Regions from separate parts of the Gordonia rubripertincta genome, predicted to be linked through region 2. Evidence: riboswitches for the same ligand, from Rfam matches in the RefSeq annotation. Region 2 holds a riboswitch; the other holds the start of a gene.
What was found. A riboswitch is a leader RNA that binds a small molecule or an ion and turns the genes downstream of it on or off. The one in region 2 is predicted to bind thiamine pyrophosphate.
Positions count from the first base shown of each region.

Region 1 (6,071 bases), 970 kb from region 2:
GGCGAAGGTCCAGCGTCGGTTGCGCTCGTAGACGACATGGTCGCCGAACTCGCCCGAACCCGCCCAGGCGGCGGAGATCCGGGCGGCGACCGCCTCGGTGAGCGGCGTCGCCGGTGCGATGAGACCGGCCGCCGGGTCGAGGCCGAGTTCCGCAGCATCGATCCTCGACGTCCGCGAGTCGGTCGTCAGCGACATGTCCTTGTCCTCCGGTCGTGGGCGGCAACACCTGTGATCCTAGGGATATTAGGGCAGCCTAATCAAACAGCCCACCCGGGTCGGCGGCGTAGCGCATGAAATCCACCATGCCGACCGACCGGTAAGGTTACCCTATCCTGCCTGTGTTTGAATGGGTCCCATGCCGACGCCTCAGCACCACGCGACCGACCTGCTCGACGGTTTCACGCCGTATGCCGACGCCCAGGCAGACCGCTACCGCGACGCCGGACTGTTCCGCGGACTCCCGCTGTTCGCCGGCTTCGACGCCAGCGCCGGTCGCATCCCCGACGCCCCGGCCGTCACCGATGCCTCGATCGACGGGCCGCGGACACTCACGTACTCCGAACTGCGCGCGGCCTCGCTGCGTCGCGCGGCCGGTTTCGTCGGCGCCGGGCTCCGTCCCGGAGAGCGCGTCGTCCTGCAGCAGAACAACTCGCTGGACTTCGTCGTGAACCTGCTGGGTCTGCTCCGCGCGGGTGTCGCACCCGTCATGACCCTGCCCGCGCACCGGATCACCGAGATCGCCCATCTCGCCGCCGGCGCCGGGGCCGTCGCCTATGTCGGCGAGGACGGTCGACGCGGCTTCGACTTCCGGGATCTCGCCACCGAGCTGCAGTCGCGCGTCCCGACCGTCGCGCAGGTGTTCATCTCCGGCGATCCCGGTCCGTTCGCGGCAGCACCCGATGCGGACTCCGCGTCGGTCGATCTCCCGGCCGCACCGAACGCTGAACTACCGGCCCTGTTCCTGCTCTCGGGCGGCACCACCGGCCTGCCCAAACTGATCGCGCGCACGCATGACGACTACGACCTCAACGCACGGTTGTCGGCCGAGGTCGCGAACCTCACCGCCGACGACACCTACCTTGTCGCACTCCCCGCCGCCCACAACTTTCCGCTGTGCTGCCCGGGCATCCTCGGCGTCCTCGGGGTCGGCGGCCACGTCGTCTTCACCGACAACCCGAGCCCCGACAACACCTTCGACCTCATCGAACGCCACCGCGTCACGGTGACCGCCCTCGTCCCCGCGCTCGCGCAGCTCTGGTGCGCGGCGACCGAATGGGAACCCGCGGACATCAGTTCCCTGCGGCTCCTGCAGGTCGGCGGAGCCAAGCTCGCCCACCCGGACGCCGTCGCCCTCGACGAGGCGCTCGGCCCCGTGGTCCAGCAGGTGTTCGGCATGGCCGAAGGCCTCATCTGCTACACACGGCCCGACGAACCGCGGGCCCTCGTCCACGAGGTGCAGGGCTCCCCGATGTCGGAGTTCGACGAAGTGCGCGTCGTCGACGAGGAAGGCGCCGACGTTCCCGACGGTGAAGAAGGCGAACTGCTGGTCCGCGGCCCGTACACGATCCGGGGCTACTACCGGGCGGATGCACACAACGAGAAGTCCTTCACCCCCGACGGCTTCTACCGGTCGGGCGACAAGGTGACCCGTCTGCCGTCGGGGCATCTCTCGGTGACCGGACGCATCAAGGACACCATCGTCCGGGCCGGCGAGAACGTGGCCGCCGACGACGTCGAGGAGAACCTGCTTGCACACTCGTCCGTGCGACAGGTCGCGGTGGTCGGGCTGCCCGACGACGCGCTTGGCGAGAAGATCTGCGCAGCGGTCGTGCTCTCCCACGACCATCCGCCGGCCCGGCCCCTCGAGCTGGCGACGCTACGTACCTTCCTCGCCGACCGCGGCCTCGCGTCGTTCAAGCTGCCCGACGTCGTCCGCGTCGTCCGCACCCTGCCCGTCACCGCCGTCGGCAAGATCGACAAGAAGGTCCTACGAGAGCAGCTGGCAGCGGGATGAAGCACCGCGGGCAAGCGGAAGCGCCTGCTCACACGGGAGCGAGTGGCACGATCCCCGGGTGACGGTCGAGATAGTTCTTGGTGAACGAGCACACCGGCCGGAGCCTCGCGTTGCGCTCCCGGGCGAAGTGGATGACCGTCCGGGTCAGGCGGGTGGCGAGGCCATGACCGCTGTATTCGTCGTAGAGCACGGTGTGCAGGACGGTGATGGTGGTCTGACCGTCGACGGTCTCGGTCGAATAGCCGAGCACCCCGACGAGATCCCCCGCGACCCAGAGTTCGAACCTCTCACGGTCTGGGTTGTGCACCACCTGAGCAATCTGCTGCAGGATGGATCGAGCCGACTGCGGCGGCCGATGCCGGTTCTTGCGTAGCAACTACACACCTCCTCACGTGATCACTGTTGGCGGGTCACCGGCACGACGCCGCAGAACGACGCAAGGACCCTTTGTGACTAGGGTCACACCGTACCTTACGGGTCCGTAACTGACGAGACCCCCGGTGACCTTTCGGGCATCGCATCGGGTGTTGACCGCCGTTGTAAGGTGGCAGACGCACCACAACTTCACACGCGGGGGCTCTCACGATGACCGAGGGCTGAGATGGCGACGGGCGGTCGCCGACCGCTCGAACCTGTCCGGGTAATGCCGGCGTAGGGAGAATCATCATGGGCACACATGTATCCACCACACCCGCCACTGCAACATTCGAAGACGGCGGTCTGACCACAGGGCCGATCGAGGGAAGCTCCAAGCACTACCTGGCCGTCGACCACCTCCGCGTACCGCAGCGTCGAATCCATCTGACCAACGGCGAACACCTCGACGTCTACGACACCTCCGGGCCGTACACCGATACCGATGCCGTGATCGACGTGGAGCGTGGGCTTCCACCGATCCGAGACGGCTGGAACCGCCCGGAACCCATCGACGGCGCGAGCACCCAACTCGCCTGGGCGCGAGCCGGAATCATCACCGACGAGATGCGGTTCATCGCGGCACGGGAGGGCGTCGAACCCGAACTGGTCCGCTCGGAGGTGGCCGTCGGCCGTGCCGTGATCCCGGCCAACCACCGTCATCCGGAGTCGGAGCCGATGATCATCGGCAAGAAGTTCGCGGTGAAAATCAATGCGAACATCGGGAATTCGGCCGTGCGCAGCTCGATCGCGGATGAGGTCGAGAAGATGGTGTGGGCCACCCGATGGGGTGCGGACACCATCATGGACCTGTCCACCGGCGCCGACATCCACACGACGCGCGAATGGATTCTGCGCAACTCCCCCGTCCCCGTCGGCACCGTGCCGATCTACCAGGCACTCGAGAAGGTGAACGGCGATCCCGTCGCCCTCACGTGGGAGATCTACCGCGACACCGTCATCGAGCAGGCCGAGCAGGGTGTCGACTACATGACGGTGCACGCCGGGGTACTCCTCCGCTACGTGCCGTTGACCGCCCGACGGGTCACCGGCATCGTCTCCCGGGGCGGATCGATCATGGCCGCCTGGTGCCTGGCGCACCACCAGGAGTCGTTCCTGTACACGCACTTCGATGAACTGTGCGAGATCTTCCGCCGCTACGACATCACCTTCTCACTCGGCGACGGACTGCGGCCGGGGTCGATAGCCGACGCCAACGACGAGGCCCAGTTCGCCGAACTGCGTACCCTCGGCGAACTGACCACCATCGCCAAATCCCATGGCGTGCAGGTGATGATCGAGGGTCCGGGACACATCCCGATGCACAAGATCGTCGAGAACGTGCGTCTCGAAGAAGAACTCTGCGAGGAGGCGCCGTTCTACACGCTCGGCCCCCTCGCCACCGACATCGCCCCCGCCTACGACCACATCACCTCCGCCATCGGTGCGGCGATGATCGCCCAGGCGGGTACCGCCATGCTCTGCTACGTGACCCCCAAGGAGCACCTCGGGCTACCCGATCGCGATGACGTGAAGGTCGGCGTGATCACCTACAAGATCGCGGCCCACTCGGCGGATCTCGCGAAAGGCCATCCTCGGGCGCAGGAACGCGATGACGCATTGAGCAAGGCGCGCTTCGAGTTCCGCTGGGTCGACCAGTTCAACCTCGCCCTCGACCCGGACACCGCTCGCGAGTACCACGACCAGACGCTGCCGGCCGAACCCGCGAAGACCGCGCATTTCTGCTCGATGTGCGGCCCCAAGTTCTGCTCGATGCGGATCTCCGCCGACGTGCGCGCCTACGCGGAGGAGAACAATCTGGTGACCGCCGAGGACATCGACCGGAAGATCGCGGAAGGAATGGCGGCGAAGTCGGCCGAGTTCGCCGAGGCCGGCAACCGCGTGTACCTGCCGCTCGAGACCATCCCCGGAGGTTCTGCGTGACCGACGTCGAGTTGTTGCCGGTCGCGGCACCGGGAGAGACACCGGTCCGCGTGATGACCATCGCCGGTTCGGATTCCGGCGGCGGTGCCGGCATCCAGGCCGACATGCGCACCTTCGCCCTGCTCGGCCTACACGGTTGTGTCGCGGTCACCGCGGTGACCGTGCAGAATTCACTGGGCGTCAGCGGTTTCCAGGAGATCGCACCGGAGACGGTGGCCGCCCAGATCGCCACGGTCGTCGACGACATCGGCGTCGCCGCGGCCAAGACCGGCATGCTGGCGTCTGCTCCGATCATCGACGCCGTCGTCGCGCAGTGCTCGGCGAGCGGCATCGGTCGCGACGGTCCCTCCCCGCTCGTCGTCGACCCGGTGTGCGCGTCGATGCACGGAAACCAACTCCTCGCCGATTCCGCACTGGACACCCTGCGCGACAACCTCTTCCCGCTGGCCACGGTGGTGACACCGAACCTCGACGAGGTGCGGCTCATCACCGGGATCGACGTCGTCGACACCGATTCCCAGCGCGATGCGGCGAAGGCGCTGTTCGATCTCGGACCCGCCTGGACGCTGGTCAAGGGTGGACACCTACGCTCCTGCGACCACTCCCCCGACCTGCTCTACGACGGGGCCGAGTTCATCGAACTCAACCACGAGCGCATCGACACGAGCCACGACCACGGCGCCGGTGACACCCTTGCCGCGGCGATCACCTGTGCTCTGGCACATGACTATTCGGTGCCCGACGCCGTCTCCTTCGCGAAGAAGTGGGTCACCCGCGGCCTGGCCGCCGCCTATCCGCTGGGCGCCGGCCACGGCCCGGTGAACCCGCTGTGGCGGGTGAGCGACCATTCGTGACGGTGTCTGCCGACTGACAGGTCCCGCGGGAGAGTAGGCGCAGACCTACTTCTCCCAGCCGACATCCTCGATGGGACCGACGTAGAACTGTCCCGCCCCGTAATTGGCGAGACCCTCCTTCACCGCGACCATGGACGGACCGTTGAAGAGGGGGAGGTTGGAGAACTGCGCGAAGGCCTCGCGCTCGAGCTCGTTCCCGGCCTTGATCTGGGCCATCGGGTCGCCGATCCTCGACATCGCACGGATCTGTGCGTCGAGTTCCGGGGACCCGGCACCGGCGGGGTTCAGCTGGGACCCCATGCACCACACCTGACAGAAGTAGGCCATGCCGAAGGGGTCGCTCGACGAGAAGCCGAGCAGGAGCACGTCGAACTCCTTGTTGACCACCACCTGCGAGAAGTCGGCCGACGGGCGTTGGCGGACAGCGAGGTCGACGCCCACCTTCTTCAGGATCGCCTGGAGCGCGCGGGACAGGTTCTGGGTCGTGGTGTCGTCGCCGATGTTGGGCAACTCCAGCGACAGCCGTCTCCCGTCCTTGCTGCGGATGCCGTCCCCACCCTCGGTCCACCCCGACCGGTCGAGCAGTTCCTCGGCTTTCGCCGGGTCGTAGGACAACACGTCCGACAGGTTGTCCTCGTATCCCGGCTGGAACGGGTACAGCGACAACGAACCGGGGAGTTCCTCCGTGTAGTTGAGGCCGGTGAACCTGATGCGCGACAGCGTCTCCCGGTCGACGGCGGAGAGCACGGCCTCACGGACGCGCCGATCGGACAGGATCGGGGTGTCGAGGTTGAGCACCAGCAACGACTGCTGCGGTGCGGCCGCGGTGCGAATGTCGATGCCGT
Region 1 is NZ_CP136136.1:1,854,171-1,860,241, reverse strand. It holds gene RVF83_RS08405 (salicylate synthase) at 1-195, opposite strand, end outside; gene RVF83_RS08400 ((2,3-dihydroxybenzoyl)adenylate synthase) at 356-2,014, shown strand; gene RVF83_RS08395 (GNAT family N-acetyltransferase) at 2,043-2,390, opposite strand; TPP riboswitch at 2,575-2,689, shown strand; gene thiC (phosphomethylpyrimidine synthase ThiC) at 2,681-4,372, shown strand; gene thiD (bifunctional hydroxymethylpyrimidine kinase/phosphomethylpyrimidine kinase) at 4,369-5,226, shown strand; gene RVF83_RS08380 (ABC transporter family substrate-binding protein) at 5,272-6,071, opposite strand, start outside.
Region 1: linked by a shared signal. The riboswitch ahead of thiC (phosphomethylpyrimidine synthase ThiC) and the one ahead of thiO (glycine oxidase ThiO) in region 2 are both predicted to bind thiamine pyrophosphate.

Region 2 (6,071 bases):
CCGCGACCCCGAACTGGTTGACCCCGACCAGGTAGTCGATCGTCCGGGTGTCGACCGACGCAGTGTCGGCGTACCCGCCGGACAACAGCCAGCCGAGGAGTACCGCGACACCGAGACCGAACACGACGACCATCGCGAGGCACCAGTACGGGGCCCGGGTGCTGGACAGCTTGATCCGTTCGGCGTCGACCGCCGCGAGAGCCTGGCCGATCATCGTCGACTCCCTCCCGCGGTGCCCTGACCGCCCTGAACTCCCGGTTCGGGTTCGACGGACCGGAAGCCGTCGCCCCCGTGATAGTCGACGACGTGTGCGGTCATCGACATGAACACCTCTTCCAGCGAGGCCGATTCGGCGGCAAGCTCGTGCAGCGTCACGCCGGCCGCGGCGGCGATGTCCCCGACGCGGTCGGTCGTCGTGTCGGGTACCCGCATCACCGGCCGTCCCGCGGCATCGGGTGCACCGGGCGCCGGTGCGAGGCCGGCCGCTTCCAGTGCGGAGTGCAGTTTCTCGAGTTCGGGTCCGCGGACCCGCACCGACTGCCGGGCCCGGCCGGTGAACTCGCCGACCGAGCAGTCCGCGATCAGACGTCCCCGGCCGATGACCACGAGATGGTCTGCGGTGAGGGACATCTCGGTCAGCAGATGACTGGAGACGAGTACGGTGCGGCCCTCGGCGGCCAACTGCCGCATGAAACCCCGAATCCACACGATCCCCTCGGGATCCAGGCCGTTGACCGGCTCGTCGAACAACAGGGTGTGCGGATCGCCGAGCAGCGCACCCGCGAGCCCCAGCCGCTGCGACATACCCAGCGAGAACCCGCCGGCGTGCTTCCGGGCCACCGATTCCAGCCCGACGATCTCGAGTACCTCGTCCACCCGAGACCTGGGAATCCGGTTGCTCGCCGCGAGCCAACGCAGATGCGAACGCGCACTCCGATTGGGATGCACCCAGTGTGCGTCGAGCAGTGCGCCGACCTGGCGCAACGGATGGTCGAGATCGCGGTAGGGCACGCCGTTGATCGTCGCGGTCCCCGACGTCGGGCGGTCGAGTCCGAGCATCATGCGCATCGTCGTCGATTTGCCGGCACCGTTGGGCCCCAGGAAGCCGGTGACCCGCCCCGGCCCCACCTCGAAGGTGAGGTCGTCGACGGCGCGCTGACTCCCGAAATCCTTCGTCAGATTCGTTACCCGCAACACGACTCGACCATAGCCGTCGTTCGGTGGCCCGCCGGGCTTGTCGTTGAGACGGTATGTCGACTCAGGCGCGATCCGGCGTCGGCGACGACGCCTGCGCCCAGAACCGCTTGGGGATTCGACCCGCCCGCGCGGCGAGTCGTCCGGCGATCACCGCGTACCGCATCGCCGACGCCATTCGCTCGGGATTCTCCGCGCGCGTGACCGCGGTCGCGAGAAGCACTCCGTCGCAACCGAGTTCCAGAGCGCGCGCCGCGTCGCTGGCGGTACCGATACCCGCGTCGAGGATCACCGGGAGCGGATCGTCGAAGGCCGTGGAGCAGTGGTCGACGATCATCTCGATGTTGTGCGGGTTGAGGATTCCGAGTCCGGTCCCGATCGGCGAGCCGAGCGGCATCACCGCGGCGACACCGAGGTCGGCGAGTCGCGCGGCGAGGACCGGGTCGTCGTTGGTGTAGGCGAGCACCACGAATCCGTCGGCCACCAATGCGGCGGCGGCGTCGACGAGTTCGACGGCATCCGGCATCAGAGTGCGTTCGTCGGCCACCACCTCGAGCTTGACCCAGTTCGTCTCGAACGCCTCGCGGGCCAGCTGTGCGGTGAGCACCGCCTCGGCGGTGGTGTGGCATCCGGCGGTGTTGGGGAGGACCGCGATGTCGAGGCGGCGCAGCAGGTCGAAGACACCCGTGCCCGACGCGGCGTCGACGCGACGCACGGCCACGGTCGTGAGTTCGGTGCCCGAGGCGATGAGCGCACGCTCGAGGGACGCGAGATTCGTCGCGCCACCGGTTCCGGTGATGAGGCGGGAGGAGAACTCGCGGCCGGCGATCCGGAGCGGGTCGGCCTCGGCAACGTGTGCGCCGTCGATGACGCCGGACTCAGCCACCTTGCACCGCCGTGACGATCTCCACGACCGCTCCCGAGGTCATCGTGTGTGCCGACCAGCGTCCGCGCGGTACGACCGTGCCGTCGACGGCGACCGCGATCCCGCGGTCCGGCAGGCCGAGCCGGGTCACGACATCCTTCACCGACTCGTCGTCGCCGACATCGAGGTCCTCTCCGTTCACGGTGATGGTCACGCTGACGCTCCTTCCAGAATCCCGAGCACCTTGTCCGCCGTGCCCGGTGCGAGGACGATGCCGTTGCGGCCGTGGCCGGTCGCGACCACCGTCCGGTCGTCGATACGCTCCACGATCGGCAGGCCGTCGGCGGTGCACGGACGCAGTCCGACGCCCACCTCGGTCAGTTCGTAGGTGCGCAGCCCGGGCATGACCTCGATCGCGTCGTTGAGCAGATCGGCCACGCCACCCGCCTGCGGGTTGCGGTCTCCGAAGTCCCCGGCCTCGTATTGTGTTGCGCCGATTACGATCCCGTCCTCTCGCGGAACCAGGTACACAGCCCGGCCGTGGAGTCGGGCACGGACCACGTGTCCGGGCGTCGGGACCGACCACCGGGTCCGGCGCAGTCGGAGGATCTCCCCCTTCGCCGCGTGGAGCGGTACGTCGGGGAGCAATGCCGCGGTGCCGAGCCCGGCGGCGAGGAGGATCTGGTCGCGGGGGCCGGCGAGTTCACGCGCGACGGCAAGGCTTTCCACTCGCGCATCCGTGAACCGCACCCCGGCCGCGGCCCCGGCGCTGCGCAGGGTCGCCAGCAGCCGCCGGTTGTCGATGGACCACTCCCCGACCGCCCGGTACCCGCCGACGAGTCGCGAACTCAGCGATGGCTCCAGCGAACGGATCTCACGACCCGTCACCGTGCTGAGGGTGGCATCGGTCCGCGGCTGGGTGGCCCAGACGAAATCTGCGAGGTGGCGCAGATACTCGGCGTCGGCCGCCGAACCGGCGACGAACAGGGAGTCGGTGGCCGTCACGATCGCGGTGTCGTCGAGCCGTTTCACCAGAGTCGGCCAGCGCCGCACCGATTCGACCGACAGCGCGAGTGCGGCCTCCTCCCCCGGATGGCCCTCGCCCAGCGAGCCGAGCATGCCGCCGGCAACCCACGAGGCACGCTCGTCGTGACCGGCGTCGACGACGAGCACCTGCCAACCGGCATCGGCCGCAGCGAGCGCACAGGTCAGACCAATGACGCCACCGCCGACGACGGTGAGCGCACGATCGAATCGTGCTGGGGTATCACTCAAGCCAGATCACCTTCCTTCGCCGGAATGACCCGGATCAGGTTCGACGGTCTGCGGAGGGGTCCGCACTCTCAGCCCGCCTGCCCGGGCTCCCGTGTGTTCTCGCGGTCCACCCTACGCCCGGCCGCCCGCCGCGGGGCTAGCCTGGTCGCCGTGACGACTGCTTCCGAACCGCGCCGCCGCCTGGATTCCGCCCGGCTCTACCTGTGCACCGACGCACGTCGCGAGCGCGGCGACCTGCTCGAGTTCGTCGACGCGGCCCTCGCCGGCGGCGTCGGCATCGTGCAACTACGAGACAAGGGGTCGGCGGGCGAGAAGAAGTTCGGCACGCTCGAGGCGCGTGAAGAACTCGAGATCCTCGCCGCACTGCGGGGCGTCGTCGACGCCCACAGCGCACTGCTCGCGGTCAACGATCGCGCGGACATCGCCGCGCTCTCGGGCGCCGACGTCCTCCACGTCGGACAGGGCGACCTCCCGCCGCACGTGGCGCGTGGGATCGTCGGACCCGACACGATCATCGGGGCGTCGACCCACGATCCCGAGCAGGCCACCGCTGCCGCCGCCGACCCCGACGTCGACTACTTCTGCGTCGGTCCGTGCTGGACCACCCCCACCAAGCCGGGTCGTAGTGCCGCCGGCCTCGACCTGGTGACGACGACCGCCGAGGCCTCCCCCGACAAGCCGTGGTTCGCCATCGGCGGCATCGACGCCCCACGGGTGCCGGAGGTGACCGCCGCGGGTGCCCGCCGGATCGTCGTGGTGCGGGCGATCACCGCCGCTGCCGATCCCGCGGCCGCGGCTGCGGACCTTCTCGGCCGGCTGTAGCGCCGCCTGCCGAGAGGCGCCGGAGGCGGTTCTCCGGGGGCGGTTGTCGGGAGCGGATCGCAGGCCGGAATCTGTTTGCCTGATCCGGACACCGCGGTCTAGCCTGGACGGATCATGATGTGCATCAACCGCGTGCTCGTAACCCGCCGCAGCGGGGTCTGATTCTGACCGACCCCCCGCTGCGGGTCGGTTGCGCGCTCCAGTCGGTCATCCGTTCTTCGACCGAATTCGGGTTTCGAGATGCATCTTCTTCATCTGCCCCACCCACCCTTCTCACGACACGGGCACGCGACCGCGCCGTCGGGAGATTCCGTCACCGAGCACTTCGGCCGTCCGCTGCCGGCAGGTATGCGCGAGGAGGCCATCGGGATGAGCTGGCAACACTTCACCGAAAAGTACGCCTGCGGAGGTGCCATCCGCCTCGGATCGTGGTCGGTCGCACCGGCACGGCAGGACCTCGTCGAATGCCGCGCGACCATCGCGATCGGCGATCGCATCATGTCGTGCAGCGCGGTCGCCGCCGGACCACTCGGCGCGATGACGTCGATCCTGTACGACCTCGGCGCACCCGTTCAGATCCTGCGGCTGCACCAGCGCGAGGTCGACGGGGCGATCGCCACGTTTCTGCTGTGCGAGAACGACGGCCGGCAGGTGTGGGCCCTCGGCGAGGGCGGCACCGGGGACGAGGCGAACATCGCCGCGCTGATCTCCGGCGCCAACCGGCTGCTCGGCTCCTAGCCCTGCGGGTCGAGTGCGGCGATGCGCTCGCGCAGCGTGGGCCAGGCGCGGCCGAACGCCGGATGCAGCGGGAGCTGATCGACGTGCTGCTCTTCGACCCAGCGCAGTTCCGTCGACTCGAAGTTGGCGACCGTGCGCACCGGCGCGTCGGTCTCGGCGATGACCGTCGTGTAGGTCCAGCCGCCCGGTGACTCGTGGGTGACGACGGCGGCGACGACCCGTAGCTCGGTGCTGTCGATGCCGGCTTCCTCCTCGGCTTCCCGCATCGCGGTGTCGATGGCGCCCTCATGGGAATCCCGCGCACCTCCGGGCAGGGCCCAGGTCCCGCCCTGATGGGACCACGCGGCGCGATGCTGGAGCAGAACGCCTGTCGCGCCGTCGACCAGCGGAGCCCGGAGCAGCAGACCCGCCGCGCCGTGAACACCCCAGTACCGTGAACCGTCGGGATCGATCACCCAGCCGTCGCCGTCTCCGCGCACCACGCCTCCTTGCAGCCCGGCGAGCCGAACGCCGGATTTCCTCCACCGTAAGTGAGACTCGCGCGACCTGCCAGGGCGATCAGGAACCCTCGGCGTGGCGACCGTGATGCACGGAGGAACCCTCCTCGATGGCATAGGCTGAAACACGCACGACCCGGTGAGCGATGACCCTGATGAGTCATTTCTTCTTTCAGGTCGCGGGAGCCGGCACGGGGACCGGCGACCGAGCGGCCACACCGGAGACGATCCAGCGTTCGAGAAGGGGATCAGCTAGGTGACCGGCGATGCGTCCTCCGTGCGGACGGCACTCACCCGTGGCGGTCGCACGATCCGCCCCGCCCAATCGTCGCCGCCGATCCGCCAGGTCCTCGCCGATCGTCGAGAGCTCGTCGCCACCGCACGCGAGCGCGCGCAGTCGCCGTTCCAGACGCTGCGTCATTACTCGGTCACCACTCCGGGCAAGCTGATCATCATCTGCGTCATACTCTTCCTCGGCTGCGTGACCACCGGCCTGTATGCCTCGACCGTGCTCGAGGACCGCACCCAGACACTGCAGCGTCTGATCGACCGGACCGAGCCGCTCGCCGAGGCCGCCCAGGTTCTGTACAGCTCACTCTCCATCGCCGACGCATCTGCGAACGCCGCGTTCATCTCGGGCGGCTTGGAGACGCCGGAGTTGCGGGAACGCTACTCCGACG
Region 2 is NZ_CP136136.1:884,835-890,905, forward strand. It holds gene RVF83_RS03945 (ABC transporter permease) at 1-214, opposite strand, end outside; gene RVF83_RS03950 (ABC transporter ATP-binding protein) at 211-1,197, opposite strand; gene RVF83_RS03955 (thiazole synthase) at 1,259-2,080, opposite strand; gene thiS (sulfur carrier protein ThiS) at 2,073-2,273, opposite strand; gene thiO (glycine oxidase ThiO) at 2,270-3,334, opposite strand; TPP riboswitch at 3,328-3,437, opposite strand; gene thiE (thiamine phosphate synthase) at 3,485-4,156, shown strand; gene RVF83_RS03975 (hypothetical protein) at 4,526-4,894, shown strand; gene RVF83_RS03980 (NUDIX hydrolase) at 4,891-5,373, opposite strand; gene RVF83_RS03985 (hypothetical protein) at 5,648-6,071, shown strand, end outside.